3 regions of the Hymenobacter arcticus genome follow, and region 3 is predicted to be linked to each of the others. Evidence: riboswitches for the same ligand, from Rfam matches in the RefSeq annotation. Region 3 holds a riboswitch; each other region holds the start of a gene.

Region 1 (9,912 bases), on a different contig from region 3:
TGGCGCACGCGCACGCCCACCGAGCGGGGCTTTTGCGGGTCGGGCAAGGAGTCGCGGAAGGTGCCGCGGGCTTCCTGGTCGGCGCGGGGGCCGGGGGTCAGCTTTTGAATTTGGGCCAGGGCAAAAAACGACTGCCGCACCGCGCCGGGGCTGCTGCGCAGGTGGTCAGCCACGCGGGTGGGCGAGGTAGCCAGCAGCAGGCCGCCCTCGCTGAGCAGCGGCGTGCTGCCCCGGTAGCTAAAGCCGCGGCCCACGGCCCCGGTCACATCATCATAAGCCAGGTTGCCCCGGCTGCTCACGCTCACGCTGAGGTCGCCGGCGTCGAGCTGCACGAAATCAGGATTGAGCAGCACTTCTACGTATTGGTCTGACTGATAGTTATTTGCCCCTGCAAAATGGTAGCGCAGCGTGGCTTTGGTGCTAGGCGGCACGCTGGCAGCCACCGCCAGCCGAAACGGCGCGGCCCCGTTGCTGGCTTCGGCCAGCGTGGCGAGGCTGCCCACCGCAAAGCTGCCCTGCCGCACCGTGAGGTAGGGCGACAGCGAGGTGAGCGTGACGGTGAGCCCGGCCACCGGCAGCAGCAAATTGCGCACGGTGGCGGCCAGTCGCACGGTGTCGCCGGGGGCGTAACCAAAGGGCTTGGCCGGGGCAAATGCGCTGCTCACCACCCGCGCCTCACGTTGGTTGAGGGCGGCCACCGCCCGCGCAATGTTGAGGCGGCCGGTACCCAGGTAGCCCCGGTAGTTCTGGTTGGCCGGCAGCTCGTAGAAGCTGGTGTCGGCCGCCTGACGCAGCTGCGCAATCACTTGCTCCGCAGTTAGTTGCGGAAACCGGCTACGCACCAGGGCCGCCGCACCCGCCACCTGTGGCGAGGCAAACGACGTGCCCGAGCCCACCCAGTAGTCGGCATCGGGCGGGCCGGCGTACGAGCTAGTGGCCCGGCCATTGACGATGATAATATTGGCCCCCGGGGCCGATATATCTACGCGGCGGCTGTAGGTCGAGAAATCGGCTTTGGCATCAGCCTCATTGCTGGCGGCTACCGAGAGCACGTGGTCGTAGGAAGCGGGGTAAAATTGCAAGTCGGCGGGCGTGTTGCCGGCCGCCGCCACCAGCACCACATCGTGGTTCACGGCGGCGTAGGTGCACACATCCTGCTCAAAGTGCGAGTAGCCGCCCGCCCCGCCCCACGACATATTAATGACCCGGCAGCCGTGGTCGGCGGCGTACACCACTGCCTCGTAGCCCGCAAACGAACCCGTGGTAGTGCCCGGAAATATTTGCAGGGGCAGAAACTTGCACTTAAACCCGACGCCCGCTACGCCCTTGCCATTGTCGGTAGCGGCCGCCACAATGCCCGACACCTGTGAGCCGTGACTGACAACCTCGTTATAAAAAGGGTCATTGTTATTATTGGAAAAATCCCATCCGCGGAAATTGTCAATATACCCGTCGCCGTCGTCATCTACTCCGTTGATGGGGTCGGCGTAGTTGTATTTCACCTGCCGCACCAAGTCCTCGTGGCTGTAGCGAATGCCCGTGTCGGTCACGCCAATCACCACGCTGGTGTCGCCCTTCGTGAAGTCCCAGGCCCGGTAGGCGTGAGTTAAGCGCAGGTGATACTCACCACCGGCCAGCGAGTCGGCCCGCGGGTCGTTGGGCTGGTATTGGGGCAGGCGAATGTAAAGTGGCTCCACATATTCCACTACTCCCGTGGCTAACAGCATAGTACGGGCTTTATTTAGCGTCAGGCTGGTGGGCACCGTTAGCTCGTACACGCGGCGCAGGTCTACGCTGCCCGGGCGCTCAGAGCTGGGCGGGGCGCTGTGCGGAAACTTCGGGGCCAGGTCGGTGGCCTGCAACGCGGCCAGCGTGGGCAACAAGGTACCGAGGTCGGCGGCCAGCAAATTAGCGCTGGGGCGCAGCTTCAGCACCAGCTTACCCGGCCGGGTGGGCGGCGCGGCCAGCACCGGCAGCGCCATGAGCAAACAGCTAGCCCACAATAGCGTACGCAATATTTTCATAATTCAACAAGAAAAATAATAGCCTTTAAGTAAAGGTAAGAGGTGCCCCGCCCCCACCTACGAAAAAACGATGTGCCTTATCCCCAGCTCGCCATTTTTTTATGGATAATTTAAAGCCTGCCTGTTGCCGCGTAAAACCAGCCTCACCCCCACGCCACGCGGGCTGGCAGGCCCGCCTCGCGCGCTAGCGGGGCCGCCCCCGAGGCAAACAGGCCCGCGAGCACCGCATTGGCGGCGTCGGCTAGCTCCAGGTGGTAGTCGGGGTGCAGCTTTTCGGCTTGCTTCAGCGCTTCCTGGGCGCGACGCACCAGGTGTTGCAGCAGCGGCTGGGTGGGGCCGTGCAGCCGCGCCACCAGCGCCGGCTGGCACCGAAACACGTTGGCCAGCAGCCGCAAACTCAGCTCCACTTCGCCAAAGGCATCGCCCGTAATGCGGGCGTGGTAGGTGAGCCGCGCTTGCAGCTGCCGCAGGATAACGAGCAGGTCGTTAGGCGTTTGGTGGTAGCCGCGCACGGGGTCGTCTACCTGTTGGCGCAGGGCGGCGCGACGCGTTTCGAGGGCATCGGGGCCTTCGAGCAGGCGATAGGTGAGTTGCTCAGTCAGCACCGCGTCCTGGGCTACGAGGCGGGTGAGTAGCTGGTCTTTTTCCCGTTGTGGGAGGTCGAGCAGGGCGCGGCGCAGGGCGGGCGGCAAAGGGGGCATAAGAAGCGATGGTATATAAGAACGAAGCCAACTGATGCGAAACAGGCGTTTGTCATTACGAGCAACGCGAAGCAACCGCCCCAAACGATATCCGAACGATTCCGTTCTGGTGCGATTGCTTCGCGCTGCTCGCAATGACAAATGCCTGCTATGCAAGTCCCATTTGGGCAGCATAGAACGAAGCACAAAAAAGCCCGCAGCCTTTCGGTTGCGGGCTTTTTAATTTATTGCCAGTTAACTACTTGGCTTCGTCCTCTTCCGCAGTCAAGGTTTTGCCCTGGTGCTGCATCTCGGGGAGGGTGAAGCTGGCTTCACTGGGGTTGGAGAGCTGGTCGGGCACGTTGTCGGAAGAGGCGGGCGAGGAGCCCATGGGGGCTTGCATGTCCGAGCGCATCGAGTCGTCCATCATATCGGCCATTTGCTGGCCGGTGTTTTCGTCGAATACCTGGCCGGCGGTTTCGCGGTTCAGGAAGCTGTCCGACTCCTTTTCGGTGGCGGTGCGGGCGTCTTTCGTGTCTTCGTTTTTGGGCTGTGCGGCGTTCTTACCATTGAGGTCGTTGCCGGGTGCTACTTGCGGAATAGAAGCCATAATGAGCTAGTTGTTAGAGTGTTCCTTGTCATTGTTTTCTTGCCAGGTAGCCTTGTCGTGGCCACCAGCGTAGCGGGGGTCGTCGTCGGACCAGGCGGCACGCTGCTTGTCGGTCTCGTCGCCCTGAGTGGCACGCACTCCGGCGGGATCCTGGTTTTGCTCTACGTGGCCGCGCTGGTCTTTGGGGTCAGCCGGAGCCTGCTGGGCGTCCTCGGGCTTGCGCAACTCGCTGAACTCATCGGGGTTATCGTTGGAGCCGTCGCGGCCGGGCTTCTGAGCAGCGTCCACGTTTTCGGGCTTGCCAAACTCACCGTAGGCGGGCGTACCAGCCTCGGCTTGGCGAGCAGGGTCGTTGGGGTTCAGGCGAGCCTCTTCGGCGCGGGCTTGCTGGCCGGGGGGTAGCTGGTCGTCGTCGTCGGAGTTGAAAGCGGCAATCGGATTCATGGGGAGGAAGGGAAAGGAGTTCGCAGCGTGCCAGCGGGCGAGCCCGGCCGGCTACGCAGGTGTTTACTCTAGTTTCCGGTTTCGCGTTGCTGTTGGCGGCGCGTTGGCCCGCATTTTTCGGCGCGGCTCCGTATAAGAGGGCACACTTTTTTTAGCCTTCTTGCTTCAATTTTCCATGCCTGTTCAACATAGTACTAGCAATCAATTCTTTACCAGCGGTCCGGTTGATAACCAGGCCGAGCTGGCTTACTCCTTACCCGCGGCGGGCGTCATCGATTTCGTGCACACCTTCGTGCCCGAGGCCCAGCGCGGCCAGGGCATTGCCGAGGAGCTGGCCGAAACCGCCCTGGCCTACGCTCGCCAGCACCACTTGCGCGTGCGCACCAGCTGCGAGTTTATGGCCGGCTACGTGCAGCGCCACCACGAGCAGTACAAAGACTTGTTGGATAAGTAGTTCAGGTAGCGTGGACTCTGCGGGTCCGCGCGTGGGAACGTTGTTCAACAATCGTTCAACGTTCCCACGCGCGGACTCGCAGAGTCCACGCTACCTCCTACGCCAGTACCTCCAGTTGCCACTCCAATTCTTCGTCCTTGATGGGATATGGATTTCCGTAGCGAATGGTCTGATAAACAGCCTCAAACAAGTCCATAAACGTGGCGGGCGCGGCTACGTCGGCCACGGGGGGCAACACGTGGTTGTGGCCGGTCGGGTCGGCCAGCACGAGGCGGCCAGCCTCGTCGGGGCGCTCGCGGCCGTAGGCGGGGTCGTCTGGCTTCATGCCGGCCAGCAGCTGGGCTTCCTGGGGGTCGGTGCGGCCCTTTTGGTAGCTGCCATGGGTGCCGTGTAGCACAAAGGCGGGGCCAGGGTCGGCCACGAGCAGGCTGCCGCTCAGCCACACGTTGAGGCCCTGCGGATAGCGCAGCTGTAGCGTGAAGCAGTCGGTTACCTGCGAGCCTTGGCGGAAGCTGCCGGTGGTTTTCTCAAACGACAACGGCTTGCCAAACAAGCTGATAGCCTGGTCGAGCAGGTGCGGCCCCAAGTCGTAGAGCAGCCCCGAGCCGGGGCGGCCATCTTCTTTGAAAATCTTGGTATGCAGGATGGGCCGGAAGCGGTCGAACCGAAAGTGCACCTCGATGAGGCGGCCCAGCTGTCCGCTTTCTATCACCCGGCGCACGGCCGCAAAGTCGGTGTCCCAGCGGCGGTTTTGGTAGGCCAGCAGGTGGCGGCCTTGCTGGCGGGCCAGGGCCGTGAGCTCGTGCCACTGGGCCACGGAGGTAGCCACGGGCTTTTCCACCAGCACGTGCTTGCCGGCCAGCAAAGCCTGGCGGGTGAGGTCGTAGTGGGTGTCGTTGGGGGTATTCACCACCACCAGCTCCAGGGTGGGGTCGGCGAGCAGGGCCTCGATGCTGGACTGGCTGCTGATGTGCGGGTAGTCGGCGGCCATGCGCTGCTGGTGGCGCTCCACCACCGAGCGCAGCTCGAAGCCGGGGTGCTGGGCCAGAAACGGCGCGTGGAAAAGCTTGCCCGACATGCCATAGGCCAGCAGGCCAGTGGCAATGGGTGCATCGGAGGGAGAAGGGGTCATGCCCAAATATAGCCGGCGGGTTAGCATCGCCCTCCTCGGTTACCCCACCCCCTAACCCCACGCCGCTTGATGCGCGGAATCCTCCGGGAGAGGGGGAACTAGCTCTAATTATAAAATTCTATCTTACAGATACTTATCTCTAAAACTAGTTCCCCTCTCCCGGAGGATTCCGCGCATCAAGCAGCGTGGGCTAGGGGTGGGGTGCCCCGCGGAGGGCGATGCTACCGCGCCGCAGCCCGCAGCGGCGCGGCCAGCCGCACCACGCACACGCCGGGCGCGTGCAGCCACGCCGAGCGCGCCAGCTGGCCCAGCCCAATGCTGCCGGTGAGGTAGTTGCCCCGCGTGCCGGACCGAAACTCCTCGTGCACGGCCGTGAAATCGCTCACGTCGGGCGCGCCGTTTTCTTCCTCAAACGTCACGAGCACGTCCACCTCGGCCGCGTCGGGGGTGAGGGCGAGGTGGGCATTCTGCTGAATTTTCTTGTAGCCGTAGCGGTAGCCGTAGGTGAGCGCCGAGAGGTCGCTGAGCACGGCCGAGGCCGTGGGGAACGCCCCCGCGCCGCGCCCCAAAAAGAACTGCCGGTCGGCAAAACCGCTTTGGGTGATGATGCCGTTAAACTCGTCGTGCACCTGCGCCAGCTCGTGGCCGGGGCGCACCAGCGTGGGCAGCACCGCTGCCGCCAGCCCGCCGCCCGGCAGCCGCCGCGCCTCGGCTACCAGCTTGAGCACCAGGCCTTGCTCGCGGGCGTAGGCCGTGGCCAGCGCACTGATGCCGGTGATGCCCACCGTCAGCAATTCGGTGGGGGCCACCACCAGGCCAAAGGCGTGGGCCAGCAGCAGCACCAGCTTGTTGCGGGCGTCGAGGCCCTCCACGTCGAGGGCCGGGTTGCTTTCGGCAAAGCCCAGTTCCTGGGCCTTGGCCAGGGCGGCGGCGTAGGGCTGGCCGTCGCGGTGCATGGCCGTGAGAATGTAGTTGGTCGAGCCATTCACGATGCCCTCCACCGATTCCAGCAGGTCGGTGTCGTAGTATTCTTCCAGGTTGCGGATAACGGGCAGGCTGGCGCAGGCCGCCGACTCGTAGAGCAACGGTGTACCCGTAGTGCGCTGAATTTCAATAAGTTCGGGCAAATGCTCGGCCAGCATCTTTTTGTTGGCCGTTACCACGGCTTTGCCGCGCAGCAGGGCCTCTTTCACAATGAGATACGCCTCGTCGGCGTCGTCAATCAGCTCCACAATCACGGTGAGGCTGGGGTCGTCGAGCAGGTCGTTTTTGTCGAACGTGAACAACTCGGCGGGCAGCGAGCGGGCTTTGTCGCGGTTTTTCACGGCGATGCGGCCAATGCGGGCACGCAGGCCGGGCGTGCGCTCCAGCACGGCGTGCAGGCCCTGGCCCACCACGCCAAAGCCAAAAAGACCAATGTTGAGGTCGGTACGAGTCATGAAAAAGGAATTGGGATAAACGCTGAAACGCGCGCCGCCTCCCCTGCCCTCTCTCAAAAAAATTCTCGCCGCAAAGGCCTAAAAAAAGCCCTTCCGACCAGTCAGAAGAGCTACGCGGCCGCTGGGGCGGCGCTGGCTACTCATAACTTATCTGCTTTCGAAAGTTGGCCAAAGCCGCGTTTCGAAACAGGAATTAGCACCTTCGCACTGCTGCTGGTTGCTAAGGCATCACAGGGCCTGTCCCTCCGCCTTTCTTGATAAGGGCCCCGGTGACGGAGCGTGCCGCAAAGGTAGAGCGCGCACCCCGCGCCCGCACCATTGGCGCGAAACCAGCGCCCGAAATCAGCCGCTCATTTAACGCGGATTTTACCCTTGTGAAAGGCGAAACTTTGCGTTGTATTCACTAGCATATAACGAGTTGCTGGCACTGCGCCATTCCCTTATTTCCGGAAACTTTACAAGCAAGTGATTCGCAGCGATAAGCAAAAACAGTGCTTAGCAGTCAGGCGTCTACCACCGCCACCGCCGGGCTAAGAAGCTTATTTAGAAATAATAAAAACATCAAAAACTCCTTTCGACGCGTAGGATTTGAGACGTCTGAAACGTGGGCCGTGGCCCGCGCTCACGATTTCCTTTTCCTCCTACTTTATCGACCCATGAGTTTACACTTCATCCAGGAGCCGCTCGAAAAAACGGCCCCCGCCGTGGTGCCTACGCAGGCCGTGACGCTAAACGTTAACGGCGAGGACCGCACCATCCAGATTGCCCCTTGGACCAGCCTGCTCGATGCCCTGCGCGAGTACATGGACCTCACCGGCACCAAGAAAGGCTGCGACCACGGCCAGTGCGGCGCCTGCACCATCCTCGTTGATGGCAAGCGCATTAACTCGTGCCTGGCCCTCGCTACGGTGTACCAGGGCAAGAAAATCCAGACCATCGAAGGCCTGGGTTCGGAGGATAACCTATCGCCGCTGCAACAGGCATTTGTGGACCACGACGCCTTCCAGTGCGGCTACTGCACGCCGGGCCAGATTTGCTCGGCGCAGGGTCTCATCAACGAGGGCCGCGCCAAGACCGAAGCCGAGGTGCGCGAGCACATGAGCGGCAACCTCTGCCGTTGCGGCGCCTACACCAACATTCTGTCGGCCGTGATGGAAGTGCTGCACGATGGCCAAGTAGTGGTAGACAACGGCACGCTGGTGACCATCCCGATGCAGCCCACTAAATCCAGCTCCGTTAGCTAAATTATTCGCTATGAACAGTTTCACCCTCACTCAAGCCACGGCCGCCGACGAGGCCGTGCGCGACCTCACCAGCCACGACGGCGCGGCCTACCTAGGCGGCGGCACCAACCTTGTGGACCTGATGAAGTACAACCTGGAGCGCCCCAGCCACCTCACCAGCCTGGGTCTGCTGCCGCTAACTGACATCACCAGCCTGCCCGACGGCGGCCTGCGCCTGGGCGCACTGGCCACCAATGCCGACACCGCCTGGCACCCCGAGGTGGAGAAGCGCTACCCGCTGCTGAGCCAGACCATACTAGCCGGGGCCACGCCGCAGTTGCGCAACGTGGCCACCAACGGCGGCAACCTCAACCAGCGCACCCGCTGCTACTACTTCTACGACTTGGCCGCGTCTTGCAACAAGCGGGAGCCTGGCACTGGCTGCTCAGCCCTCACCGGCCCCAACCGCGTGTGCGGCGTGCTGGGCACCAGCGACAGCTGCATTGCCACCCAGCCTTCGGATATGTGCGTGGCCCTGGCCGCCCTCGAAGCCACCGTGCGCGTGCAGGGGCCCGATGGCGAGCGCACCATCAAGTTTGACGATTACCACCGCCTGCCGGGCGACCAACCCGAGAAGGACAACACGCTGAAACCGGGCGAGTTGGTAGTGTCCATCGACCTGCCCGAGGAGGGCTACGCCGACCACTTCACCTACCTCAAGCTACGCGACCGCAGCAGCTACGCCTTTGCGCTGGTGAGCGTGGCGGTGGGCTTGAAGATGAACGGCAACACCATCGAGAAGGCCCGCTTCGCCCTAGGCGGCGTGGCCCACAAACCCTGGCGCGACCAGGCTGCCGAGCAGATGTTGGAAGGCCAAACGGCCTCGCCCGATTTGTTCCGCCAGGTGGCCGCCAAGGTGTTTGCCGAGGCCAAAGGCTACGGCGAGGGCTCGCTGCACAACTCGTTTAAAATTGAGTTGGGCAAGCGCGCCATCGTGCGGGCGCTCAAGCAAGCTACCGAGATGCAGTACGAGGTGAGTGCCAACGCTTTTTTGAATTCTAATCCGTAAGTTATTATGAGTCAGACTATCGCAACCCCACCCACCGTGCGCTTGGACAGCGACGTAGTGGGCCGGCCCATCAGCCGCCCCGACGGGCCGGCCAAGGTGAGCGGCGCGGCTAAGTACGCCGCCGAGTACGACGTAAACGGCCCGCTGTGGTACGGCTACGTGGTGAGCAGCCCCATTACCAAGGGCAAAATCACCAAAATCCACGCCGACGAGGTGCTGGCTTTGCCGGGCGTGCAGCGGGTTTTTTCGCACGAAAACGTGCCCTCACTGGCCTGGTTTGACCGCAGCTACAAGGACGACGTGGCCCCCGGCGGCTCGCCCTTCCGCCCGCTGCACGAGCCCGAAATCATGTTCAGCCAGCAGCCGGTGGCGCTGGTAGTGGCCGACACGTTTGAGCTGGCCCGCTACGCCGCTTCGGTGCTGCGCATCGAGTACGATGTGGAGGAGTTCAACACCGACTTGACGGTCGCGGCCCCCAAGTCGTTTGACGCGCCGAAGGGCAAAACGGGCTTTTTGCCTCCCCCCAAGCCCAAGGGCGACATGGAGAAAGCCTACGCCGACGCCCCGCACAAGATTGCGGCCGAGTACACGCACGAGGCCCAGCACCACAACCCGATGGAAATGTTCGGGACCACCATCGAGTGGCTGGGTGATGGCAAGAAGATGAAAATCTACGATAAGACGCAGGGCGCGCCCAACGTGCAGCAGTACATCACTAAGATTTTTGGGCTGAGCAAGGAAGAAGCGCGGATTATCTCAAAATTCACCGGCGGCGGCTTCGGCGCGGGCCTGCGGCCGCAGTACCAGGTATTTCTGGCCGTGCTGGCGGCGCTGGAG
Region 2 (9,912 bases), on a different contig from region 3:
GCTCGTGACAGCGGCGCCGGTCATCACCTCGCCAGCCAACAACACCTTAACCAACCAGGACGTGACCATCAGCGGCACGGCCCCAGCCAACAGCGCGGTCACCGTGTACGTGAGCCAGAACGGCACCGCCTTTCAGGAAATCGATACCTACACCGCCACGGCGGGCGGCACCTTCACTGCTACGGCCTTGTCCTTACCCAGCTCCACGTACCAGACCTACGCCATAGCCCAAAGCCCGGGCGCGGACGTGAGCGCCAACTCGAACCGGGTCAACTTCATCGTGGACCAGACGCGCCCGACGGTGGCTATCAGCTCCACAGCCGGCGCCAGCGGCGGCAATACGACCACCTCGCCCATTCCTTTCACGGTGACTTTCTCGGAGCCTGTAACCGGCTTTGTGGCCGGCGACGTAACGGTGAGCAACAACGCCTCGGTTGGCACCGTCAGCGGTTCGGGCACGACGTACACCTTTAACGTAACGCCCACAACGGCGGGCCTGGTAACGGTGAATGTACCCGCCAACGTGGCCCAGGACGCCGCCAGCAACGGCAACACGGCTGCTAGCCCATACAGCATCACGTACAGCCAGTTGGTGACGGCGGCCCCGGTGGTGTTAACTCCGGCCAACGGCTTTGTGAACACCAACCGCCCAACCTACAGCGGTACGGCGGTAGCTGGCAGCACCATCACGGTGTTTGTAAATAATAGCGTCATCGGCACTGCTACGGCTGATGGCACCGGCAACTGGACCTTCGCCCAGCCCGCCCCCCTGGTTAACGCTGCCTATACGGTATACGCCACGGCCCAAACCAGCGGCAGCGCCGCGAGCGCCAAGTCAAATACCAACACCTTCGTCGTTGACACGATAAGCCCCACCGTAACCATCTCCTCGTCGACAGCGCCCAGCGGCAGCACCAGCAGCTCCTCACCGCTGGCCTACACCGTGACCTTCTCGGAAGGCGTGACGGGCTTCGTAGCCGGCGACGTAACCGTGACCAACGGCGCTATCTCGAGCTTCACGGCTGCCAGCAGCTCCAGCTATACCTTCACCGTGACGCCCGCCGCCAACGGCGTGGTGACCGTGAACGTGCCCGTGAATGTGGCTCAGGATGCCGCCGGCAACGGTAATAACGCCGCTAGCCCGTACAGCATCACGTACAGCCAGCTGGTGACGGCCGCGCCGGTAATAACGAGCCCAACCGACAACCAACTGTTCAACACCACCACCCCTACTTATCAGGGCACGGCAGTGGCTAACTCCACGATAACCGTATTTGTGGATGGCACGGCCATCGGCACTACTACGGCAGTGGGTGGCAACTTCTCGCTCACGCAGCCCACGGCCCTTGCGCAGGGCAGCCACACGGTACGAGCCACGGCCCAGGCCAGCGGCGCGGCCGTGAGCGCCGCCTCTACTACCGTTAATTTCACCATCGACTCGGTGAGCCCGACGGTAGTGCTGGGCAGCACGGCTACGAGCCCGACCGCCACCTTGCCCATTCCGGTGCGGGTGACGTTCTCGGAGAGCGTAACGGGCTTCGGGGCCAATGGCGTAACGGTTACCAACGGCACGCTCACCGGCTTCAGCGGCAGCGGTAGTCTCTACACCTTCAACGTAACGCCCCTCGCGCCAGGCACGGTAACGGTAAACATCGCCGCCAACGTAACCCAGGATGCGGCCGGCAACGGCAACACCGCCGCTACTACGTTCAGCATCACCTACACCCCGGCCGTAACGGCCACTACCTGGACCGGCGCGGTTTCGAGCGACTGGTTTACGGCCGGCAACTGGACGGCGGGCGTACCCACTGCTATGGTGGATGCGACCATTCCGGCCGCTGCTCCCCGCTACCCGCTTATTTCGGCCGGCACGGCCAACACAAAAAACCTGAGCATCAATAGCGGCGCCTCCAATTCACAAACTGGTGGCACACTGATTGTTAATGGTGATTTGACCAACAACGGTACCTTCAGCGCCAGCGGCGGCACCGTGAGCCTGGGAGCTACAGCCCGCCCCAACGGCCCGAACATCTTGGGCAGCAGCAGCAGCCGCTTCTGGAACCTGACCGTGCAAACCAATGGGGTGCTGCTGAGCACTTCGGCTGGTGCTTCGGTACAGCGCGTGCTGACCCTGGTGGGCAACCTGACCACCAACGGTAACGCCTTCACCCTGCTCTCGGGCAGCACCGGCGATGCTCTGGTCGTGAACAATGGCGGCGTAGTAGCCGGCACGGCTACCGTGCAGCGTTACATTGACCCCAGCGTGAACCCTGGCCTGGGTGCCCGCCACTACTCGGCCCCGGTGAGCAACACCACCGTGGCCGACCTGACCACGGGCGGCTTTACGCCGGTGCTGAACCCCGCCTTCAACACGGCCGATAAGCCGGCGCAGGTGCGGCCCTTCCCCATGGTGTTTGGCTACGACCAGAGCCGCCTGACCCTGGTAAATACCCTGCCTACTTTCGATAAGGGCTTCTTCTCGCCCAGCGCCCTCAGCGACCCGCTGCTGGTGGGCCGGGGCTACGTGGTTAATCTCGCCAGCACCGAGCTGGTGGATTTCGTTGGCACCCTCAACAACGGCGACGTGACGACGACCATGGCCAGCAACCGCGCCACCTATGCCAACGACGGCGGCTGGCAGCTGGTGGGCAACCCCTACCCGGCCCCGCTCGACTACGGCACGGTGCTCGCGGCTGACCGCGCCGGCCTCGATGGCTCGTTCTACGTGTACAGCAGCACCAGCCAGTACCAGGGCCGGTACCGCGCGTACGTCCGCGGCGTGGGTGACAACCCCGTGGTGCCATCGGGCCAGGGCTTCTTTGTTCGGGTAAGCAGTGGCCAGCTCACCGGCTCGCTCACCCTGCACAATACCAACCGCCTCGTTACCCCTGATGCCACTACCTTCCAGCGCACCGCCGCCGAAACCCGGCCCCTGGTGCAGCTTACGCTGCAAGGTGCCGGCAACACTGCCGACGATGCCTACGTGTACTTCGAAAACGGGGCCACCAATGGCCTCGACGCGCAGTACGACGCCGTAAAGCTGCCCAACACCACGGGCCTGAACCTTTCGACCAGCATCACGGGCCAGCAACTGGCCATTGATGGCCGCGCCGAGCTAGGCAAAGCCCAGCAGGTAGTGCCCCTGGCCGTGGGCGTGCCCACCGTGGGCACCTACACGTTCACTACGGCGCAGCTGCTGAACCTGGCCAATGTGCCGGTGTACCTGCGCGACTTGCAGCTCGGCACCATTACCGACCTGCGCCTCACGCCCAGCTACCAGTTCACGGTGACCAATGCCGCGGCGCTCATCACCGGCCGCTTCGAGCTGGTGTTCTCGCCGCAGCAAGCCCTGGCTACGGTGCCCGCCGCCTTGGCCCAGCAGGTAGCCCTCTACCCCAACCCGGCCCAGAAGGCCGCGTTCGTAGAGCTGCCTTCCAGCCTCGGCCGCCAGGCCGTAACGGCTACGCTAGTTGATGCCCTCGGCCGCCAGGTACGCACCGTGCAGCTGCCCGCCCAAGGCTCGGTGGCCCACCCGCTCGACCTGAGCGAGCTGGCTACCGGCGTCTACGCCCTGCGCCTAAGCACCAGCGCCGGCGTGGTTGTGAAGAAACTGGTGGTAGAATAAACCTTCCCTCCGGGCGGCCGGCTGTAGCTGGCCGTCCGCGAGGATTTCCCTTTTCATGACTGCATTTCAATACCATCGCATGACTCGTTATTTTCTGGCTTTTGCCTTCATTTTCAGCGCTTTGCTAAGCCAGGCGCAAGCCCCCGGCTCGGGCACTCCCACCCCGGAGGACCCCGCTCCCGACCCCACCGCCGTGCCCCTCGATGGCGGCGCCACGCTGCTGCTGGCCAGTGGCGTGGCCTACGGCCTCAAGCGCCTGCGCCAGCGGCGCACGAGCTAACCCCGGCTGATACAGGTTATCCGCTCATACTGAGCGCTTAATTAGGAACGGTGCCCCATTTCCTGGCCGGGAAGTGGGGCACCGTTTTTAGTGGCCCGCGCCAGCGGTGCATCCGGGCTGCGCAGTTGCGCCTTTCCCCCGGTTGTGGCCCGGCTGGCTACCTTTACACCCTGGTTTTTTACCACCCGCAACTCGTTTTCCTCGCTTATGTCCAACGCCTTTTTCCGAGTTCCCACCCCCATCAACGAGCCCGTTAAGGGCTACGCGCCCGGCTCCAAGGAGCGCGCCGAATTAAAAAAAGCTCTTGCTGACCTCAACGGCCAGCAGGTGGATATTGCCATGACCATTGGCGGCCAAGCGGTGCGCACCGGCCGCACGCTGCCCATTGCCCCGCCCCACGACCACCAGCGCGTGCTGGGTCACTTTCACGAGGGCGATGCCAGCCACGTAACCCAAGCCATCGACGCGGCGCTGGCCGCCCGCACCGCCTGGGCCGAGCTGCCCTGGCAGGAGCGCGGCGCTATTTTCCTGAAAGCCGCCGAGCTGCTAGCCGGCCCCTACCGCGCCCGTCTCAACGCGGCCACCATGCTGGGCCAGAGCAAGAACGCGTTCCAGGCCGAGATTGATGCCGCTTGCGAACTTATTGACTTCCTGCGCTTTAACGTGCATTTCATGCAGGAAATCTACCGCCAGCAGCCCGAGTCATCGCTCGGCATGTGGAACCGCCTGGAGCACCGCCCGCTCGAAGGCTTCGTGTTTGCGCTCACGCCCTTCAACTTCACTTCCATCGCCGCTAACCTGCCCGTGGCCGCCGCCCTCATGGGCAACGTGACGGTGTGGAAGCCCGCCTACCCCCAAATCTATTCGGCCCAGGTGCTGATGGAGTTGTTCCAGGAAGCCGGCGTGCCGGCCGGCGTTATCAACCTCATTTTTGTGGATGGCCCGGTGGCCGGCGACATCATCTTCAAGCACCGCGACTTTGCGGGCATTCACTTCACGGGCTCGACCAAGGTATTCCAGACTATTTGGGGTGAAATCGGGCAGAATATTCACCGCTACAAGTCGTACCCGCGCATTGTGGGCGAAACCGGCGGCAAGGACTTCATTATCGCCCACCCCTCGGCCCACGCCAAGGCCGTGGCCACCGGCATCTCACGCGGCGCGTTTGAGTACCAGGGCCAGAAGTGCTCGGCCGCCTCGCGCGTGTACCTACCCTCCAACCTGGCCGACGAGATTCTGGGTTACGTGAAGCAGGACGTGGAGTCGATGAAAATGGGTGATGTCGAGGACTTTACCAACTTCATCAACGCCGTTATCACCGAAGCTAGCTTCGACAAGCTCGCCAAGTACATCGACGAGGCCCAAGCCAGCCCCGACGCCGAAATCGTGGTGGGCGGCCACTACGACAAGTCGAAAGGCTACTTCGTGCAGCCCACCGTCATCCTAGCCAAAGACCCTAAGTACGTAACCATGTGCGACGAGCTATTCGGCCCCGTCGTGACCGTGTATGTGTATGATGCCGAGCAGTTTGAGGCTACCCTGGACATCGTGGACAGCACCTCGCCCTACGCCCTCACCGGCGCTATTTTTTCGCAGGACCGCTACGCCATCGACCTGGCTACCAAGAAGCTCGTGAACGCGGCCGGCAACTTCTACATCAACGACAAACCTACCGGCGCGGTAGTGGGCCAGCAGCCCTTCGGCGGGGCCCGCGCCTCGGGCACCAACGACAAGGCCGGCTCGCTGCTCAACTTGCAACGCTGGGTGTCGCCCCGCGCCATTAAGGAGACGTTTAACCCGCCCACGGAGTACCCATACCCCTTCATGGGCGCTGAGCCCCAGGAAGATTTGAACCTGGATAAGGGTCTGTAGCACAAGCCAACGCCTTGACTGGAAAAACAAAACCCTAACCCCCGGCTTATACCGGGGTCAAGACCAACGGGCGGCTTCTCTGACGAGAGGCCGCCCGTTGATTTTCAGGCACTTGCTAGTTTATTTGGAATTTCGAAAATTCCTACTCTACCTTTGTGCCATCAATTCCTCTTGCCAGAAGGATTGTTTTTATACAGAGGCGCGGAGAGACAGGCTCGACGAAACGCCGGCAACCCCCAGCTACTTGCTGGAACGGTGCCAAGTCCTGACCATATAAAAACAAGTTGCCGTGTGCTGCTCTAACAACCTCCGCCTTACGACCACCTCGCTTGCTGCCTTACAGCATGGGTGTTGTTGTATATGCGGCGCTGGCCGAATGCGCGCCGGCGTGATGCGGAGCTGTTAACGCCGCGTAGCGCGGCCGCCGGTCGCCCATTTCTCCGTTCGGGTACTGCCATTTCCTGCCAGGGTTAGCCGCGCGCTGCCTGTCCGCACTGGTTTGTCGCGCCGGGCCATTTTCTTCTTGGTGTTTTCGTGCCCGAAGCACCGCTCCTTTTCTCAGTATGGATGCTACCCTTGAAGCGCAGGTCGATGACTTACGCGGCTACCTACCCGACCATTCGGTGCCCGAAACCCTGGCCTTGCTAGCCGACCATTTTCCCGGCCGGGCATCGTTTTCTACCTCCTTCGGGCTTGAAGACCAGCTGATTACCCACTTCATTTTTGAGCATGAGCTACCTATTCGGGTGTTTACGCTCGACACGGGCCGCAATTTTCAGGAAACGTATTCGACCTGGAACAAGACGCTGCTGCGCTACGGCCAGCCCATCGAAGTGTATGCGCCGCAGGCGGCCAGCCTCGAAGCCCTGGTGACCCAAAAAGGCCCCAACAGCTTCTACGAGAGCCTCGATAACCGCAAGGAATGCTGCCACATCCGCAAGGTAGAGCCGCTGGCACGGGCCCTGGCCGGTCAGCAGGTGTGGGTAACGGGCATCCGCGCCGAGCAATCGCAGAACCGCCAGCACATGCACCGCGCCGAGTGGGATGCCGGCCACCGCCTCATCAAAGTGCACCCGCTCTTCGACTGGACCTGGGCGCAGTGCCTGGACTATGCCCAGGCCCACGGTATTCCGGTTAACCCGCTGCATCAGAAGGGCTTTGTGAGCATCGGCTGCGCGCCCTGCACCCGCGCCATTGCGCCGGGCGAGGACTTCCGGGCCGGCCGCTGGTGGTGGGAAAACGCCGACGCCAAGGAGTGCGGCCTGCATAACACCGCCGAGCACCAGGGCCTCGACCCGGTGGTGGAGCGAATGCCGGGCTAGCACTTAACTCCTTTATTATCAATTTTTTGTTATTGCGAGCGCAACGCAGTGGAACGCGGCAATCTTTCCTTCACGCTAGGGTTAGTAATCAAATACCGCGAACGACCAAGGAAAGATTGCCGCGCTCCACTGCGTTGCGCTCGCAGTGACAAACGATAAAATACTATTAGACAATGGATTACCTAGATAAATTAGAAGCCGAAGCTATTCACATTCTCCGCGAGGTGGCGGGCCAGTTTGAGCGGCCGGCGCTGCTGTTTTCGGGCGGCAAAGACTCGATTGCCCTCACGCGGCTGGCCGAAAAAGCGTTTCGGCCCGGTAAGTTTCCGTTTCCGCTCGTGCATATCGACACGGGCCACAACTTCCAGGAAATCATTAATTTCCGCGATGAGCTGGCCGCCTCGCTGGGCGAGAAGCTGATTGTGCGCAAGGTGGAGGACACCATTCGGGCGCGCGGCCTGCACGAGCCGGGTGGCAAATACCCGAGCCGCAACCCCTTGCAAACCTATACGTTGCTAGATGTAATTGAGGAGTTTGAGTTCGACGCCTGCATTGGGGGGGCGCGGCGCGACGAGGAGAAAGCCCGCGCTAAGGAGCGCATCTTTTCGGTGCGCGACGACTTTGGCCAGTGGGACCCCAAGCGCCAGCGCCCCGAGCTATGGAACATCTACAACGGCCGCATTCAGAAGGGTGAAAACGTGCGCGTATTCCCCATTTCCAACTGGACGGAGCTGGACGTGTGGAACTACATCCAGCGCGAAAACATCAAGCTGCCCGAGATTTATTTCTCGCACGAGCGCCAGTGCGTGGTGCTGCCCAGCGGCCAATTATTGGGCTTCAGCGAGCACCTCAACCTCGATGACACCGACGAGATAGTGAGCCGCCGCGTGCGCTTCCGCACCGTGGGCGACTCGACCTGCACCGCCGCCGTGGAAAGCGACGCCGCCTCCATCGACGACATTATCCAGGACCTGCTGCTGGCCAAGGTGAGCGAGCGCGGTGCCACCCGCCTCGACGACAACCTCTCCGAAACGGGCATGGAAGACCGCAAGCGCAACGGGTATTTCTAGAAAAAAGAACGTCATGCAGACCGCAGGGAAGCATCTCGCGTGGGGTACTAACAAACTCGTTAGCTACGCTGACTTTCGGTTCAACGACGCGAGCGAGATGCTTCCCTGCGGTCTGCATGACGGCCTAACGATACATAATTAGCAATTAATCAAATGGATATCCTACGATTTATCACCTGCGGCAACGTCGACGACGGCAAGAGCACGCTCATCGGCCGCCTGCTGTACGACAGCGACTCGGTGTCGCTCGATGTGCTGGCTACGCTTGAAAAGAAGCGTACCGCTACCAATAGCACCGACGTAGACCTAGCCCTGCTCACCGACGGGCTCAAGGCCGAGCGCGAGCAGGGCATTACTATCGATGTGGCGCACAAGTACTTCACTACGCCGCGCCGCAAGTTTATCATCACCGATGCGCCGGGCCACGTGCAGTACACCCGCAACATGGTGACCGGGGCCAGCAACGCCGACCTGGCCATTGTGCTGGTCGATGCCCGCCAGGGCGTGATTGAGCAGACGCGCCGCCACACGCTGCTGGCCTCGCTGCTGGGCATCCGGCACTTCGTGCTGGCCGTGAACAAGCTGGATTTGGTAGGCTACGACGAAACCGTTTTTCAGCAAATAGTGGCTGATTACCAGCTTATTGCCGAGCAGCTCAAGCTGGCCCACGTGGTGGCCATTCCGCTGAGTGCCCTGCACGGCGACAACGTGGTGCGGCGCTCGAAGCACATTGCCTGGTACAGCGGCCCCAGCTTGCTGGAACACCTCGAAAGCGTGCCCGTGCCCGCCGATGCCAACCCCCACGAGCCGCGCTTCCAGGTGCAGTACGTCATCCGGCCCCAGACCGAGGAGCTACCCGATTACCGGGGCTATGCGGGTCGTATTCAGAGCGGTACGTACCGCGCCGGCGACAAAGTGCGCATCTGGCCCTCGGGCCTCGACACGGTGCTCGAAACCATTGAGGTCAACCAGCAGGCGGTGGCCTCGGCCGAAGCACCGCAGGGCGTCATTCTACGCCTGCGCGACGACATCGACATCAGCCGCGGCGATACCATTGTGCCCCTGAGCGCCCACCCCGCCGTGGTGCGCGAGCTTGAAGCCACTCTCTGCTGGATGGATGAGCGCCCCCTGCGCGCCGGCCGCAAGCTGCTGGTGCAGCACCACGCCGCCGTGGTAAAAGCCTCGGTAACGGCTATTCTGCAGAAAACTAACATCGAAACCTTTGAAAGCCAAGGCACTGACGAGGCCAAGCTCAACGATATCGTGCGGGTGCGCCTCAGAACCGCCCTGCCCCTGGTGGCCGACGACTACCGCCAGAACCGCGCCACCGGCGCGTTCATCTTGGTGGATGAGCAAACCGGGGCCACCCTCGCCGCCGGCCTCATCGCCGCCACCGACCCCGAGTACTTCACCCAAGAAGTACCGGTGGAGGCCACATTTTCTATCTAATATGCTGTGAAACAAGCTGTAAAAGAACGTCATGCTGAGCTTATCGAAGCATCTCGCTCGCATCGTTGAACTGTGCTAATGAAACGGTAGAGATGCTTCACTGCGTTCAGCATGACGTTCTTTTATAATTACCACAAAATACTTACAATTAATATATTATGAAGCCTTCCCCGCTTTTCGTACCCCGCCTCACCGTAGTAGGCGCCGGCCCCGGCGACCCGGAGCTCCTCACCCTAAAAGGGGCGCGGGTGCTGGCGGCCGCCGACGTAGTGCTGTACGATGCCCTGGCCAACG
Region 3 (9,912 bases):
ACGACCTGCTCATTACGAATGAGCTGCTCTACCAGCTGAGCTAAAGAGGCATTATCCCCAACGCCTGGTGTCGTTGGGGCTGCAAATATACTATGCCGCGCCAGCGCCGCGCAACCTTCAGGGCAATTTTGTGCATCGCAGGAGTTTCTACCTAAGTAGGAACCGGCTACTGCGTGAGCCGGCCGCCAGCCGCATCCACGGTGAGCGTGGCGCTCCGGCCCACTACTAGTGCCTGGTTATCAGCCTCATGGCCCACCGGAAAGCCGTAGCCCACCGGAAAATTATAGCGCTGGGCGTAGTGGTCGATAATCTCGTAGGCCGTCTGGCCGAAGGGCACGGCATTGTCGCGCATCTGCGAAAAGTGGCCCACCGCCAGCCCGGCCAGGCCCGCCAGCTGGCCGCTGCGATGCAGGTGCAGCAGCATCCGGTCGATGTGGTAGAGGTACTCGTCGAGGTCTTCTAAAAACAGGATGCGCCCCGCAAAGCTGGCCTGCGAGCTGGTGCCCGTGAGGGTGTGTAGCAGGCTGAGGTTGCCGCCCACCAGCTCGCCGGTGGCCGTGCCGGGGCGGTTGAGTGGGTGCGAAAAAGCTTCGCAACTGCTTGACTCACTGAATAACGCGTGGTGCAGGCTAGCCAGGGCCGCTGCCCCGTTTTCCTGCCCAAACAGCACCGGCATCACGCCGTGAATGCTTTGGTAGCCCAGGTGCAGCAGGTGGCTGTTGAGCACCGTCACGTCGGAAAAGCCGGCCACCCACTTGGGGCTTTCGGCAAAGGCGCGGAAGTCCAGCTCGTCCACGAGGCGGGCGGTGCCGTAGCCGCCGCGGGCGCAAAAAATGGCCCGAATGCTGGGGTCGTCTAGCTGGCGCTGAAAGTCGCGGCGGCGCAGGTCATCGTCGCCGGCAAACTGGTGGCTGGCCGCCCCAATGCTTTCGCCCAGCACCACCTCCAAGCCCCAGCTGGTGAGGGTTTGGCGGGCAAATTCGACTTCGGCAGGGCTGATTTTGCGGGCGGGGGCCACAATGGCCACGCGCTGGCCCGGCCGGAGCGCGGGCGGAGAAATAGCAGGCATAAGGCGAGCGGCGCAGAAAAACCGCCGGCCCGCAAAGAAACCACCGCCCGCCCGTTAACCTTGGCCCGCCGACCACGCCGCTACCACCTTCTGGACCATCCGCGACTTGCTGCGGCTGATTCTACGCTGGTCGGCCTCCGTGCTGGCGGCGCGCCCGGCCAGCGCGGCTAGCCCCGTGGCGCTGGCTTACCCCAAGCCCGCAACTTCGTGCAGCTGGCTCCGCCCGAGAACTGGCGCGACCTGGGCAATGCCTAACTCCTCAACCTGATGGGCCGCCTCACGCCCACCGCCCACGAAGTGCAGCTTGCCCGCAATAGCCTCGCCGCCGGCATCTACTCGCTGAAGTTTGCGGGCCAAGCCCCGGCGCGCATCGTGTTTGAGTAAGCGCATTTAATTACCCGCCGCTACGTGCTCATTGCCAATGGCTTCCAGCAGGCGCTCCTTCCACTGCTGAAACTCGGGGCTGGTGCGGCGGCGGGGGCGGGGCAGGTCCACGCGCAGCGTCTGGCTGATGCGGCCGGGGTGGCCGTGCAGCACCACCACGCAGTCGCTGAGCACGAGGGCTTCTTCCACGTCGTGGGTCACGAGTAGCAGCGTGGGCTGGGCATCGGCCCACACATCGAGCAGGTGCTCGTGCAGGCTGGCTTTGGTGAAGGGGTCGAGGGCGCTAAAGGGCTCATCGAGTAGCAGTAGCGCCGGCCGCGTCACCAGCGCCCGCGCAATGGCCACCCGCTGCGCCATGCCACCCGACAGCTGCCGCGGCAGCGCCTCCGCAAAGGCGCTGAGGCCCACCCGCGCCAGCACGGCGGCCGTGCGCGCCGCTTGCTCAGCCACTGGCAGGTGCCGAATGCCAAAGCACACGTTGTCCTGCACGCTTAGCCAAGGCATGAGGCGCGGCTCCTGAAAGATGACGCCTACGGCCGGGTGCGGGCCGGTTAAGGGTTCATTCTCAATGAGTACGTGGCCATTGCTAGGCTTTTCCAACCCAGCCACAATGCGCAGCAGCGTGCTTTTGCCGCTGCCGCTGGCCCCCACCAGCGTCACAATTTCGCCCGCCTGTAAGTGTAGGCTGATGCCCGCCAGCGCCACCACGCCGTTGTCAAACTGCTTGCCGATATGGTCGAGTTGAAGCATCTTATTGTGTTGAACAGTAATAAATTACGTAACAATCGCCCGTCATTGCAAGCGCAACGCAGTGGAGCGCGGCAATCGCACCAGAACGACGACGTGCGGGTATCGTTTAGGTGCGATTGCCACGCTCCACTGCGTTGCGCTCGCAATGACAAATGATTATAAAATGCAATAAATCAGGTATTTGCCCCATGCGTGTCCTGCCAGCGCAGCAGGTGGCGGCCCAGCAGCGCCAGTAGCGAATCGGTGCAGCGGCCCAGCACCGCAAAGAGCAGAATGCTGGCCAGAATGGTCTGCGGGCGGCCCGTCATTTGGCCATCTACTAGCAAGAAGCCCAGGCCTTTATTGGCGCCCATAATCTCGGCGGCTACCACAAACATCCAGCCCAAGCCCAGGCCGTTGCGCAGGCCCACGAAGTAGGCGGGCAGCGTGGCCGGCAAAAATACCCGCCGCACCAGCGCCAGCCCCGACAGCCGGTACACGCGGCCCACTTCCACCAGTTTGCGGTCCACGTTTTGGATGCCGCTCATCACCCCCAGGTACACCGGAAAAAACACGCCCACCGCAATCAGCACCACCTTCGAGGTTTCGTAAATCCCCATCCAGAGGATGAACAGCGGCACCCAGGCCAGCGACGGAATATTGCGCAGCCCTTGCAGCAGCGGGTCGAGTAGGCGGCGCAGCAGTGGCAGGTAGCCCGTGAGCGCCCCCAGCCCGGTGCCCAGCGCCGTGCCCAGCCCAAAGCCCAGCAGCACCCGCCCCAGCGTGAGCCCCAGGTGCGGCCACAGCTCGCCGGTGCGCGCCAGCTCGGCTATGGTGGCCAGCACTCGCGAGGGCGCGGGCAGCAGGTTGGGCGGTAGCGCGCCGGTGCGGGCCAGCACTTCCCACAGCGCCAGCAGCAGCACGGGCAGCACCGCGCCCAGCGGCCATTGCCAGCGGCGGCCGGGCCGCGGGGCGGTGGCGCGCGCGGGCCGCGCGGCAGCCGGGGCCAGCAAGGGAGTAGTTAAAGTGGAGACGGCGGACATCTTACGAAAGGGTTAGCGAACCGCCACTGGCGAGGCCGCCAGCTTGGCCGCGTACTGTGGGTCAATCAATTCATTCACTGTCTTTTGCACGTCTGCGTTGGCGTCGATGGTGCCGCTCTTTTTGAGCACCGCCCCGGCTGCGGCGATGGTGGCGCGCTGCTGCGGGCCAAACTGCACGTTGCTGAAATCGGTGCGGCCCAACTGCTTGGCAGCCACGGCCGGGCTCAGTTTGGCCTCGGTGGCCAGGGTTTGTTGCAGCTCGGCGGGGTGCTGGCGGGCCCAGGCGCGGGCCTGCTCGTAGGCGGCCAGCACCTCGGTCACCAGTGCCGGGTGCTGCGTGGCAAATTCTTCGCGCACATTGAGCACGCCGTAGCTGTTGAACTCAGGGTTGCGGTAAAAAAGCCGCGCCCCCGACTCCACCTCGGCCTTGGCCATGTGGGGGTCGAGGCCGGCCCAAGCGTCCACGTCGCCGGTGGCCAGGGCGGCGCGGCCGTCGGGGTGCTGTAACGGAATCAGCTCAATATCTTTTTCGCTCAGCCCGGCTTGGTCGAGGGCGCGCAGTAGAAAAATATAGGGGTCGGTGCCCTTGGTAGCGGCCACGCGCTTGCCCTTGAGGTCGGCCACCGACTTGATGGCCGAGTTGCCATTCGTCACCAAGGCCGTCCACTCGGGCTTCGAGTAGATGTAGATGGCTTTCAGCGGGTTGCCATTGGCCCGCCCGATGAGCGCCGCCGCGCCCGCCGTCGAGCCAAAGTCGATGCTTTTGCCATTCAAAAACTCCAGCGCCTTGTTGCTGCCCTGGCTCAGCACCCATTCTACCTTGATATTTTGCTTGGCCAGGTCCTTTTCGAGCCAGCCCTGCTGCTTCAGCACCAGGCTCAATGGGTTGTAGTAGGCATAGTCGAGCCGCACGGTTTCGGGCGCTGCGGCCGCCGTGCCAGGGTTGGTGCTGCCGCCGCAGCTGGCCAGCAGGCCGGCCAGCACCAGCGCCCCGGTCATCCTGGCAAATGGGCGGTATGAGAAGAGGAAGTTGCGCATAAAATAAGACGAGCGTTCGCTTTAAGGGGAAGATTACTACGTGGGGGCACCGCACCCCCTACGCCGCCAGTGTGGCCGTATAAAAAAGCTCTAATGCCTGCGTTATCTTACTGGTTTCCAGCAAAAAGCCATCGTGCCCGAAGCCCGAATCCAACTCGTTGTACACCGCGCCCGGAATGCCTTCGGCAATGGCGTGCTGCTCGCTGAGCGGAAACAGCACGTCGGAGGTGATGCCTAGCACCAGCGTGCGCGCCCGAATGCCGGCCAGCGCCGCCGCCACCCCGCCCCGGCCCCGACCTAGGTTGTGCGAATCCATGGCGCGGGTGAGCACCACGTAGCTGTAGGCGTCGAAGCGGGCCACCAGCTTGTTGCCCTGGTAGCGCTGGTAGCTGCTGGCCCGAAAGTCGCGCAGGCGCTCGGGGTCGGGGTCGGTTTGGGTGTTGCCGTAGGCCTCGTAGCCGCGGTAGCTGAGCAGGGCTACGGCGCGGGCCGCCGCCAGGCCGGCATCGCCGCCGCCAGGCCGGTTTTCGTGGTAAGTAGCGTCGGCCTCAATGGCCAGCCGCTGCGCCTCGTTAAAGGCAATGCCCCAGGCCGAGTGCCGGGCGCTGGTAGCAATAACTACCAGGTGGCCAATGACTTCGGGCTGGCTCGTGGCCCACTCCAGCGCCTGCTGGCCGCCTAGCGAGCCACCAATGAGTGTATGAATGTGGGCCAGACCTAACTCCTGCCGCAGCGCCTCGTGGGCCGCTATAAAGTCGCGGATAGTTACCAAGGGAAACTCCTGAAAGCGGCCCTGCCCGGTGGCCGGGTCGGCATCGAGCGGGCAGGTGCTGCCGTAGCACGAGCCCAACACGTTGGCGCACACGATAAACCAGTCGGCCGGGTCAAAAAAGCAGCCTTTCCCAAACAGCCCCGGCCACCAGTCCAGCACGTCGGCGTTGGCCGTGAGGGCGTGGCACACCCACACCACATTATCGCGGGTGGCGTTGAGCTGGCCCCAGGTGCGGTAGGCTACGCGGGCACCGGCCAGCGCGTCGCCGCTTTCCAGCGGAAAGGGATTAGGAAGGTGAAAAAACTGACTGTCCATGCTAAGCGAAAAGAACCTGCCTCTAAAACGCAAGCTTTCGCCAACCAAGTAGCGATGGTGCGCTACCCGGTTGGCGAAAGTCTACGCGTGCGTTACGAGCTGAAAACCTTATACTTCCAGCGGCTGGGCGTGCTGCGCGGCCGGCTCCGGAATGCTCTCGTTGCTACTGCCTTGTGGCGTGGCGGCGGTAGCCGCCACCAGCGCCTGCTCCAGGTCGGCGGTGATGTCGTCGATGTGCTCGATGCCTACCGACAGGCGCAGCAGCGTGGGCGTCACGCCCGCCACTAGCTGCTCCTGCTCGCTCATTTGCTGGTGCGTGGTGGCCGAGGGCTGAATGATAAGCGTTTTGGCATCGCCTACGTTAGCCAAGTGGCTGATTAGCTTGAGGTTATCAATAAGGGCCACGGCCGTTTCCTTGGTGCCGTGCAGCGTGAACGAGAGCACGCCACCGAAGCCGCGCTTCAGGTATTTGGCGGCGTTTTCGTGGTGCGGGCTGCTGGCGAGGCCCGGGTAGTTTACCTGGGCCACCTCGGGGCGCTGCTCCAGCCACTGGGCCACCTTGAGGGTGTTTTCCACGGTGCGGTCTACGCGCAGGCTCAGCGTTTCGAGGCCTTGCAAGAGCAAGAATGAGTTGAACGGGCTGATGGCGGGGCCAAAATCGCGCAGGCCTTCCACGCGGGCCCGAATGGCGAAAGCAATGTTGCCAAACGGCCCGTTTTTGCCAAACACGTCGTTGAAAACCAGGCCGTGGTAGCCCTCGCTGGGCTCGGTGAACTGCGGGTATTTGCCGTTGCCGAAGTCGTAGGTGCCGCCATCCACAATGATGCCGCCCACGCTGGTGCCGTGGCCGCCAATCCACTTGGTAGCCGAGGCCACCACAATGCTCGCGCCGTGCTTGAGGGGCTGAAACAGGTAGCCGCCCGCGCCGAAGGTATTGTCCACCACCAGTGGAATGTCGTGCTTTTTGGCCACGGCCGCAATGCGCTCAAAATCAGGCACGCTGAAGCTCGGGTTGCCGATAGTTTCGACGTACAGCGCCTTGGTATTCTCGTCAATCAGCGCCTCAAAGCCTTCGGCCGAGTCGCCCTCCACGAAGCGCGCCTCAATACCCAGGCGCTTGAAAGCCACCTTAAACTGGTTGTAGGTGCCACCGTAGAGGTACGAGCTAGCCACCAGGTTGTCGCCCTGCTGGAGAATATTATTGAGCGCAATAAACTGCGCCGCCTGCCCCGAGCCCACGGCCACGGCCGCTACCCCGCCTTCGAGTGCCGCCAAGCGCTGCTCAAACACGTCGGTAGTCGGGTTCATCAAGCGGGTGTAGATGTTGCCAAACTCCTTCAGGGCAAATAAGTTAGCGCCGTGCTCCGCGCTCTTAAACACGTAGCTGGTGGTTTGGTGAATGGGCACCGCGCGCGAGCCGGTGGTGGGGTCGGGCACTTGGCCGGCGTGAAGTTGCAGCGTTTCGAAGTGCAGGTTGGGAGTAGCCATGACGGTGGGGAATTAAAAGCGGTTTGAATTGAAAATCAAGAATATACAATGAGGTGGCTACGCCAGCTGCGGAGCCGGCAGCTGTTCCAGGGCCCGAATGAGGTCGGCCGGGTCGGCGCGGTGCTTGAAATTGGCCTCCACCCAGCGCCAGCCAATCACGCCGTCGGTGTTGATGACGAACGTGGCCGTGAGCGGCAGCTCATCGTCGGCCGTGCCGTTAAAAGCCGTCAGGTCGATGCCCACGCTCCGCAGCGTGTCGGCCACCTCGGCACCCACGCCGTAGGCCAGGCCATACTGCCGGGCTACCACGTTGCCCACGTCGCTGAGCACTGGGAAGGCCAGCTTTTTCTCGCTGGCCGTGAGGCTGCTAAGCGCGGGTACCTGGGGCGACACGGCCACCAGCGTGGCTCCGCGCAGGGCCAGCTCGGGCAGGGCCTGCTGGTAGGCGCGCAGCTGCACGTTGCAGTAGGGGCACCAGTTGCCGCGGTAAAAAGCGAGCACTACCGGCCCCTGCGCCAGTAGCGCGGCCAAGCTCTGGGGCTGGCCGTCGGCAGCGGGCAAGATGAAGTCGGGGGCCAGCTGGCCGGCCGATAGCACGTGCTGGGTGAGCCCGGCGGCGGTTACTGTGGCAATGCCGCCGTCAATGATTTGCGAAGCAGCCGGGGGCAGGGCCGTGGCTACGTGCTGGGCCGTGGCGGCCAGCTCGTGCTGAAAAGCGGTAGTAGGAGCGGGGGGAGACTGGATGAAAGCAGACATGCGACAAAGCGGAATAGCGACGATAAAAAAGTTTGTGACAAACTCCGTGCTGTTGGCTGTTTCGCTTTTCGGTAAAACTCCGTAAAAGAATTTTATATTATAAGTATTTGTTAATCAGCAATTTGCATTTAAGCAACCGCATCGATTAATCAATGCCGGGGCTGAGCCAGCCGGCACAAATACTACCCACGAAAAGAGGAGAAAACAGCGCCGAAAGCGTTATCCTTGGCAACAACAGCACATTCGCATTCGCTGGGCGCAAAGGGCCGGGCTAGCTAAAGCGGCTGATAGAAAATACCCGGAGCCGCCTGCAAGCGCAGTAGTGGGCTGGGAAGCGAGGAAGAGGGGTGCGTGTGCCATGGTACTCGGTTTATAGCCCCCCAGGCTGCACAAGCAGCTGCCGGGGTAGGAATTGGCACCTTTCAGCGAGTGAAGGTTGCCAGCGGGTCACGGAGCCTAATCTCTCGCCGCTTCTGTATAAAACTTACTAAAACGATTCCGCCTGCTGCAGAAAAGTACCGGATTGGTAACGGCAAAGATAATCAGCGCCGCGAACTATGCAAGGACAATTGAAAAAATGTGCGGTAAGCTTCAGCTTGCCGGGATACTACCGCAAGGACGTGGGTAATAACATGCTCATTACCGTATGCTTACAACGGCAAGCTGAAGCTCACCGCACACCCAACTGGTAAGCTAAGGTTTATCCTACAAAAATAAAAAGGCCACCCCAATGCTGGAGTGGCTTTTCTCACCTTTTTTCTGCAAAAAGTACCTAGATACTAGGTAGGGTTAACTCCTGGCCTACTTCAATTAGGTCAGGGTTACTGCCGATGATGGCCTTATTGGCCTCGTATATCTGGTGCCACTTGGCGGCGTCGCCGTAGTGTTGCTTGGCAATATGGGAGAGCGAGTCGCCGCTTACCACGGTATAGGCGGTGCCGGCAGCGGCGTCAGCGGGTTTGTTGTTACCGAAGAAATCGGTGCCAGCAGCGGGCTGGGTGGCATCAACCGGCTTTTTATCACCTTCGTTATTCAAGAAATCGAGCAAGCCCATGTGACAAGTGCGGTTAGGGTGTGAAAGAATAGCTGCCGCAGCGGGGCTGGGTGGCGTGTGGCTTTTTACGGCGGTGGTGCGGGATGGTTACCAGATATAACTAAAAAAAAAGCGGTGCGTAAGCAGAGCCGAAGTCAGTTACGGCTTTTCTTTCACCCTCACTCTTTTCCCCATGAATTTTTCACCTGTATCCTTCCGCTCCTATTTCGCTTCCATGCTGAGCGTGTTGGCTTTTCTGTTCGTTGTGTCGTCGTGCGGCAGCGATAAAGGCAAGGTAGAAGGCGTTAATATGCTATACGGCACCAGCAGCAAGACCTGGGTGACCGACAAGCAAACCGATGCCACCGGCGACAAAGTGAAGCAGAGCGATGCCGATGAAAATATGGAAATCAGCTTTACGTCGGGTGGCACCTATGCTGGCTCGCAGAGCGGCAAGTACGTGTTTGACCAGGCTGGCAAAACCATCACCATGACGCCCGAAGGCAGCACTAGCAGCAACACTTTTAACGTAGAAACGCTGACCGACAACAAACTGACTTTGGTAGGTACCAGCGGTGCCAAGCTGATGCTGAAAAGCAAGTAAGCCACGATTTTAGAAGGGCCTATGCCCGCTCAAAGGCCTCACTTCGGTAACGGAGTGGGGCCTTTTTTGGTAATAGTGGTCCGGCATATGCCGTCGGCTTATTTTGAAGTTTAGGGGGTGCTGCCGAGAAGAGGCAGCGCTGCTAATTTAAGTATTTGCGCTCATGCACGCTGGTTGTAAAAGGTTGATTATAGGATTTTTAGCTGCGTTAATTTCTGTCGGTGCGCGGGCGCAGGCTCCGGCGGCAGTGCCCATGCGCGCCCTGCGCAGCGTGGCCCCTGCCGATACCAGCTTTGCTGAGCTGGATTTTTTGCGGGCTGAAATTGGGAGCGCACGGGTCGTGTTTTTGGGCGAGCCCACGCACGGCGAGGGCAATGTGCTGGCGGCCAAGGCCCGGCTGCTGGCCTTTTTGCAGCAGCGCATGGGCTTCACCACGCTGGGTATGGAAAGTGGCTTCTTCGACTTGTACAAGGCCCAGCGGGCAATTAGCGTAGGCAAGTCGGTGCCTAAGAACTTGCAAAGCAGCGTATTTCCCATCTGGACGAGCACGCGGGAATTTCAGGCGGTGCTGCCGCTGGTGGGGCCCGACGGGTTGCGCATTATGGGGTTTGACTCGCAGCTGACCGGCGACTATAGCGACGATTTAATCGACGACCTGGAGGACTTTCTGGAGGAAGGCAA

What was found. A riboswitch is a leader RNA that binds a small molecule or an ion and turns the genes downstream of it on or off. The one in region 3 is predicted to bind S-adenosylmethionine.
Region 1: linked by a shared signal. The riboswitch ahead of ACYVGC_RS19810 (homoserine dehydrogenase) and the one ahead of ACYVGC_RS05935 (peroxiredoxin-like family protein) in region 3 are both predicted to bind S-adenosylmethionine.
Region 2: linked by a shared signal. The riboswitch ahead of ACYVGC_RS03520 (phosphoadenosine phosphosulfate reductase family protein) and the one ahead of ACYVGC_RS05935 (peroxiredoxin-like family protein) in region 3 are both predicted to bind S-adenosylmethionine.

Annotation. Positions count from the first base shown of each region.
Region 1 covers NZ_BAAGXF010000014.1:123,407-133,318, forward strand. Annotated here, with positions in the region: gene ACYVGC_RS19780 (S8 family peptidase) at 1-2,024, opposite strand, end outside; gene ACYVGC_RS19785 (hypothetical protein) at 2,168-2,725, opposite strand; gene ACYVGC_RS19790 (hypothetical protein) at 2,964-3,314, opposite strand; gene ACYVGC_RS19795 (hypothetical protein) at 3,321-3,758, opposite strand; gene ACYVGC_RS19800 (GNAT family N-acetyltransferase) at 3,934-4,212, shown strand; gene ACYVGC_RS19805 (Gfo/Idh/MocA family oxidoreductase) at 4,310-5,344, opposite strand; gene ACYVGC_RS19810 (homoserine dehydrogenase) at 5,566-6,783, opposite strand; SAM riboswitch class I at 6,928-7,047, opposite strand; gene ACYVGC_RS19815 ((2Fe-2S)-binding protein) at 7,440-8,027, shown strand; gene ACYVGC_RS19820 (FAD binding domain-containing protein) at 8,038-9,075, shown strand; gene ACYVGC_RS19825 (xanthine dehydrogenase family protein molybdopterin-binding subunit) at 9,082-9,912, shown strand, end outside.
Region 2 covers NZ_BAAGXF010000001.1:808,001-817,912, forward strand. Annotated here, with positions in the region: gene ACYVGC_RS03505 (T9SS type A sorting domain-containing protein) at 1-3,625, shown strand, start outside; gene ACYVGC_RS03510 (PID-CTERM protein-sorting domain-containing protein) at 3,705-3,905, shown strand; gene pruA (L-glutamate gamma-semialdehyde dehydrogenase) at 4,113-5,777, shown strand; SAM riboswitch class I at 5,964-6,057, shown strand; gene ACYVGC_RS03520 (phosphoadenosine phosphosulfate reductase family protein) at 6,341-7,099, shown strand; gene cysD (sulfate adenylyltransferase subunit CysD) at 7,273-8,169, shown strand; gene ACYVGC_RS03530 (sulfate adenylyltransferase subunit 1) at 8,323-9,618, shown strand; gene cobA (uroporphyrinogen-III C-methyltransferase) at 9,777-9,912, shown strand, end outside.
Region 3 covers NZ_BAAGXF010000002.1:547,214-557,125, forward strand. Annotated here, with positions in the region: tRNA gene ACYVGC_RS05900 (tRNA-Thr) at 1-50, opposite strand, end outside; gene ACYVGC_RS05905 (S66 peptidase family protein) at 167-1,069, opposite strand; gene ACYVGC_RS05910 (ABC transporter ATP-binding protein) at 1,460-2,203, opposite strand; gene ACYVGC_RS05915 (ABC transporter permease) at 2,377-3,225, opposite strand; gene ACYVGC_RS05920 (aliphatic sulfonate ABC transporter substrate-binding protein) at 3,238-4,263, opposite strand; gene ACYVGC_RS05925 (homoserine O-acetyltransferase family protein) at 4,322-5,350, opposite strand; gene ACYVGC_RS05930 (O-acetylhomoserine aminocarboxypropyltransferase/cysteine synthase family protein) at 5,459-6,838, opposite strand; gene ACYVGC_RS05935 (peroxiredoxin-like family protein) at 6,896-7,594, opposite strand; SAM riboswitch class I at 7,962-8,078, opposite strand; gene ACYVGC_RS05940 (LysM peptidoglycan-binding domain-containing protein) at 8,367-8,648, opposite strand; gene ACYVGC_RS05945 (hypothetical protein) at 8,821-9,231, shown strand; gene ACYVGC_RS05950 (erythromycin esterase family protein) at 9,485-9,912, shown strand, end outside.